DNA from 2 places in the Collinsella sp. CLA-ER-H3 genome. Region 2 is predicted to be linked to the other one. Evidence: riboswitches for the same ligand, from Rfam matches in the RefSeq annotation. Region 2 holds a riboswitch; the other holds the start of a gene.
What was found. Region 2 has a riboswitch for thiamine pyrophosphate ahead of thiC (phosphomethylpyrimidine synthase ThiC). Riboswitches for the same ligand answer to the same signal wherever they lie in the genome.
Positions count from the first base shown of each region.

Region 1: another riboswitch for thiamine pyrophosphate. It lies ahead of thiM (hydroxyethylthiazole kinase); the one in region 2 lies ahead of thiC (phosphomethylpyrimidine synthase ThiC).

Region 1 covers NZ_JBBNLP010000002.1:82,625-85,757, reverse strand. The annotation lists gene AAAX32_RS01965 (thiamine-binding protein) at 1-281, opposite strand, end outside; gene thiM (hydroxyethylthiazole kinase) at 285-1,124, opposite strand; TPP riboswitch at 1,176-1,287, opposite strand; gene AAAX32_RS01955 (HAD family hydrolase) at 1,451-2,359, shown strand; gene AAAX32_RS01950 (LysR family transcriptional regulator) at 2,370-3,133, shown strand, end outside.
Region 2 covers NZ_JBBNLP010000009.1:92,474-95,606, reverse strand. The annotation lists gene thiC (phosphomethylpyrimidine synthase ThiC) at 72-1,406, opposite strand; TPP riboswitch at 1,398-1,514, opposite strand; gene AAAX32_RS08325 (hypothetical protein) at 1,577-2,092, shown strand; gene AAAX32_RS08320 (YaaA family protein) at 2,116-2,925, opposite strand; gene AAAX32_RS08315 (aminopeptidase) at 3,029-3,133, opposite strand, start outside.

The sequences.
Region 1 (3,133 bases), on a different contig from region 2:
GTGTCGGTAAATCCGGGTCGAATATCTGCCTTGAGCACGACTTCGGTCCGGATGCCCTTGCTCGCCAGCACAAAGGTTGCGTCGCGCACGACCTGCATGACCTCGTCCCAGTCGCCCTCGATCTCGGTGAACATCGAGCTGGTGCGGTTGGGAAGGCCACTCTCGCGAATGACGCGCACGACCTCGGCGACTTCGGCGGACAGCTCATCGCCGGTGCCGCACGGGGCGATGGCCACGGCGACGAGTGTGTTCATGCCGGCGCTGGTTGTGGACTCGGACATGGCTTATGCCTCCTCGAGTTCGAGTTGGTTGTCGGCAATATCCTGGGCGGTCGCGCGGTAGAGCTCGTCGATAAAGGCGACCTTAAAGCTTGCCGGGGCATCGGCGACAGCGGCGGCACGCGTACCGGCGACGTTGTAGACGGCGGTGCCGCAGATGGCTGCCGTAAACGGATCGGCAGCACAGGCGTACACGGCCAGTACGCCGCCTTGCGAGCAACCGCAGCCGGTGATCTTGGACATGAGCGGGCTGCCGCCGTGGGACTTGGCCACGGTCGTGCCGTCGGTAATCAGGTCGACTTCGCCCGAGACGACCACGGCGCCGCCAGTGTAGCGGGCGAGCGCCACGGCGGCATCGCGGGCGGCGTCGACCGTGTCGGTGGTATCGACACCGCGCACGCGGCTCAGATTGGCCGCCTCGCCTTCAAGACCCCACAGGCCGGCGAGCGCGATGATCTCGGAGGCGTTGCCGCGCACGATGGCGGGCTTGTACTGCTTGAGTTCGTTTACCAACTGGGTGCGCAGGCTGCCAATGCCCAGGCCCACCGGATCGAGCACCCAGGGCTTGCCGGCGTCGTGTGCCGCCTTGGCCGCGCGGGGAATCGTCTGCTCGTAGATGGGGAAGAGCGTGCCCATGTTGAGATAGATGGCGCCGCCGCCGGCAACGAGTGCCTCGCCCTCGTCGGGTAGATAGACCATGGCGGCCGAACCGCCCACGGCGAGCTGCGCGTTGGCGACAAAGTCGATCGTCACCGTGTTGGTGATGGAGCCGGCCATCGGATTGGTGGCGCGAATCTCCCCCACGGCCTTGATCACGTTTTGCTTAAGCTGTTTCGAATCAATCACTGCACATGCCTCCTTGGCATAGAAAAGGGGCGCTGTGCATAGACAGCGCCCCTGTAAAGGCGGCATGCTCCCTACGCCAGCATTAACTGACAGGTTCAAAGGATTGGGCCCCCATGCCCTCTCAGCCTTGTGGTTTGCACCGCCGGCACTCCCGCATCGAATCTGTTGTTCCCTATACTAGCGCACCTGCCAAATAGGGATAGGTTTATTTTGGCAGGTAACAACTGGGGCTTTGCGTTTTCCCAGATAAAACCTGCCAAAATAAACCTGTCCCTTTTTGGCAGGTCGGTACAATAGACGGGATTAAGAATGACCGAGGGGACCTTATGATCAAACTTGTGCTGACCGATATGGACGATACGCTGATTCCTGCTGGACACGATGGCGCCAGCGACTACGCCATCGAGGGCATTCATGCCATGCAAGCGGCGGGCCTGCATTTTGGCCCGGTTTCGGGTCGCCAGCCGTCCGCGATGGGCTGGATGTTCCGCAATCGCTCCGAGTGCTTCTCGACCGGTGCGTTTTGCAACGGCCAGGTGATGTTTGTCGATGGCGAGGCGGTTGCCTCGCGCACAACTGATAACGATGCCCTGATGCGCCTGGCCGACTACCTGGAGCAAGAGACCGACGATACCTATCTGAAGGTCTACCGTCTGGGTGATGACTTTTGGGACAACGACGCCTATTGCGTGACAAGCGATCCCGAGCGTGTGCGTCGCGCCATGGAGTCAGGCGGCAACGCGTGGCTCAAGGGCGAAGAGGCTCCCTGTCGTCCTGTCGTTGACGATGCCCCGGTATACAAGGCGAATATCTGGAGTGCCCGTTCGCGCGAGGAGCTCGCCGAGCTGCGCAAGCGTGTTGCCGCCGAGGTGCCGGAGCTCTCGCTCGTGTTTCCCAACAACCGCGTGCGCCTGTTCGACGTTCTTCCGACCGGCTGGGACAAGGGCTGTGCTGCGCTGGAGCTGGCGCGCGCTTTGGGCCTGACGCCCGACGAGGTGGCCGTATTCGGCGATTCCGATAACGATTTGCCCATGATCGATGCCGTTCCCAATTCCGTTGCAGTCGCCAATGCCAACGAGGCCGTCACGGCTGCCGCGCGCTGGCATATCGGCGCTGCGGCAGACGATGCGGTCGCCGGGGCTCTACATCAGATTGCCGCCTGCGCCGCGACGGGGGAGATGCCGTCGTTTATGCGTCAGATGGACGCGACGGGTTTCGACGTCACGAACGTCTAGGGAGGGCGCTATGAAGCTTCAGCAGCTCAGATATGTTGTTAAGGTTGCCGAATGCGGCAGCATCACCGAGGCCTCGCGCCGGCTCTTTGTGTCGCAGCCTTCGATTACCGCGTCAATTCGCGATCTCGAAAACGAGATGGGTGTACACATCTTTGAGCGCACCAACAAGGGCGTCATTGTGTCCGAGGAAGGCGAGACCTTCTTGGGCTACGCGCGCCAGGTGCTCGACCAAGCCGACCTGCTCGAGGGCAAGTACAAGGGCACATCCGAGCAGGTGCCGCACTTTAGCGTGAGCTGCCAGCATTATTCCTTTGCCGTTAACGCGTTTGTTGACGTGATCCGCGAGTTCGATGCCGCGCGTTACGACTTCACCCTGCGTGAGGAGCAGACTCACGAGATTATCGAGGATGTCGCGCATATGAAAAGCGAACTGGGCATCCTGTACTTATCCGAGCATAACCGCGAGGTTATCGAGCGCATGCTTGCCGCCAACGAGCTCGTATTCGAGGGGCTCTTCTGCGCCACGCCGCATGTCTTCGTGTGCGCCGACCATCCACTGGCGGACCATGCCAGCGTGACGCTCGAAGATCTCGAGGACTACCCGTTCCTGTCCTATGAGCAGGGCAGCTATAACTCGTTTTACTATTCCGAGGAGCTGACCTCGACCTTTGAGCGCCGCAAGAATATCCGCGTGCGCGACCGTGCGACGTTGTTCAATTTGGCCATGGGCCTCAACGGCTACACGGTATGCTCGGGCGTGATCAGCCACGAGCT
Region 2 (3,133 bases):
GCAAGCAAATGTTCACACGTCAACAATTGACAGGCACCAGCTCGCCGCCAGAAGCGGCCGCGGCGACAGGGCTAGTCCTCCATGCCGAGGTCGATCGTGGTGCCCTCGAAGATCTTGTTGACGGTGCGGACGGCGCACATCTTGCCACACATGGTGCAAGTGCCCTCGGTGGCGGCGGGGGACTCCTCGTAGCGCTTCTTGCCCGTAACCGGGTCGAGCGCGCACTTCCACATGGCGTCCCAGTCGAGCTTGCGGCGTGCCTGGCCCATCTTGTCGTCCATGTCGCGGGCGTGGGGCACCTTTTTGGCGATGTCGGCGGCGTGTGCGGCGATCTTGGTGGCCATGAGGCCGTCGAGCACATCCTGGGCGTTAGGCAGGCATAGGTGCTCTGCTGGTGTCACGTAGCACAGGAAGTCGGCACCGGAGCTGGCGGAGATGGCGCCGCCGATGGCAGCGGTGATGTGGTCGTAACCCACGCCGATATCGGTCACCAGCGGCCCGAGCACATAGAACGGGGCGTTGTGGCACAGGCGCTTCTGTAGCTTCATGTTGGCAGCGATCTCGTCGAGCGCCATGTGACCCGGGCCCTCGACCATGACCTGGACGCCGGCGGCCCAAGCGCGCTTGCACAGCTTGCCCAGCTCGATCATCTCGGCGGTCTCGGTGGCGTCGTTGGAGTCGTAGAGGCAGCCCGGGCGGCAGGAGTCGCCGAGCGAAATCGTCACGTCGTACTCGTGGCAAATCTCGAGCAACTCGTCGTAGAACTCATAGAACGGGTTCTCGTTACCGGTGACCTCCATCCAGCCAAACAGCAGTGAGCCGCCGCGGCTCACGATGTTCATCAGGCGGCCGGTCTCCTTAAAGGTCTTGGTGACCGACTTGTTGATGCCGCAGTGGATAGTCATAAAGTCAACGCCGTCCTCGGCGTGCGCGCGCACGACTTCGAACAGGTCGTCCTTGGTGAGCTTGACCAGCGGCTTTTCCATGTAGCCGATGGCGTCGTACATGGGGACGGTGCCTACCATGAGCGGCGTCTCGTCGATGAGCTGCTGGCGGAACTGGCGCGTCTTGCCCGAGTTGGAGAGGTCCATGATGGCGTCGGCGCCAAAGTCCTCGGCGATCTTGACCTTCTTCCATTCCTCGGCGGCATCGGCCTTGTCGCCCGAGATGCCCAAGTTCACGTTGACCTTGGTGGACAGGCCCTCACCGACGCCAAAGGCGCGCATGCCCTTTTTGATATGCACGATGTTGGCGGGAATGGCGATGCGGCCGTCGGCCACGCGCTCGCGGATGTACTCGGGGTCGCGATGCTCGCGCTCGGCGACTTCCTTCATCTGCGGCGTGATCTGCCCGGCACGGGCGAAATCGATTTGCGTGACGAGCTTGGGCTCGGTCTGTGTGCTCATTGGCACGGCTCCCTTCGTTGGCATTACCCATATCAGGTTTGCGGGTCAGGGCGGGCGCGCCCAATCTCAGCCTGCCGTCTTGTCCCGCAAGCTCCCCGTTATGTCATGGGCTCAAGTATAGCCTGAATGGGTACGATTGGGCCAACGAGCGTGCCTGTGGGGAGGCGTACATGGAAGACAAGCATCTATATCGAGAGACACAATGGGACATATCGGCCGAGGAGGGCCGTGCGCACCATGGGTTGGTCGCGATTGGCTTTGCGGTGCTTGCCGTGCTGGTGATTGCCTTTTGTATTTGGACGTTTGGCGGTCGCGGCGGCGCTGCCTGGGAGTTCGAGGCCGACGATGTCCTGCCGATCATGACGGTGAAGGTCGCTGGCGGTAACACGGTGGCCGCACCGGGCGACTACTGGTATCCGCGCGACGAGTTTGTGCAGCTGCAGTTGAGCGGCGGGTCTATTCCGGGTGAAGAAATCGAACGCGTGACGTTTGATGAGGCACTCAAAACACTCACGGTGAAGCTCAAAGATCAGGGCGATGTGCCTACGACCATGGATATCGCTCTGACGGAGTGGCGTCTGGAACCTCCGTCGGGCGTTACGGTATCCGACGTAGAGCACGTTAAGATTACCTACCAAGATGGCTCGACGAGCGAGATTGCAAAGGCCGATGGCTTGGCGGAGTAATGGGGTGTTTGGAAACGGCGGGCCTATTGTGCCTGCGCGTTCATGAAAACCAGGGTGTTTTTGTCTGAAAGCTCGGGGATGTGCCGATAGCCGATGTTGAATGCGGTAAGTTCGCTTGCATCCTCGAGCTTGTTTTCTGCCATCCACCGCACCATGGAGCCGCGCGCCTTTTTGCTGGCGGTCGACCGTTGGATGGGCTTCCCGTTGCGGATACCCTCGCCAAAGAGGCATGTGACGGCCGTGGCGTCGTCCGCGAGGTGGGGCAGAACGGCTTTGGCATACTCTACGCTGGCGAGGTTGACGATCGTGGTGTTTGAGCCTGCCGGGGCGGTAGCCCGCGCGAGCTTGTCACCCCAAAACGCGTAGAGGTCTTGGGCATCGTCAACGGCGAGCTTCGCGCCCATCTCCAGCCGATACGGTTCGACGGCATGGAAGGGACGAACGCACCCGTAGAGGCCGGAGAGGATCCACAGATGGTCTTGCAGCCATGTGAGCTGCGCGGAATCCATCACCTCGGGCGCCATGCTCTGGTACTGAATGCCGTGATAGGACATGATGGCAGGGGAGAGGTGACAGGCGAGTGCGGGATTGTCGAGATCGCCGTTTTTCAGGATGGGCCCGAACTCATGCAGGGTGTTGAGGCAAGGCCCCAGCAGTTTGTCACTCACGTTCCATAGCGCCTGCAGGCTGTCGCTGCCTTCATTCCGCTCGATATCTAGCAGTGCGCGGTGGAGGCGAGCCGTCTCGCGCACAAAGGGTGGAATGCCCAGGACTTCAAAAGCATCTTGGGCCGCGCGCATCTGCTTGGCGGGCGAAATGACGACCTGCAGCATGGACTCTCCTCTGCCAAAAAGGAAGTTGCGGTGGAATACGGTCTGTTTTGGCCGTTTATGGGCCAGTTTAGTCTGTATTTCACCGCAACTGACGAAGGGTTGGTTACGCGCGCTCGATGAAGGCCTTGTAGCCGCGATAGGCCTCGTAGATATCGGCCTTGTTAGCGACCTCCCACAGGGCGTGCATGGACAGGACGGCAACGCCAGA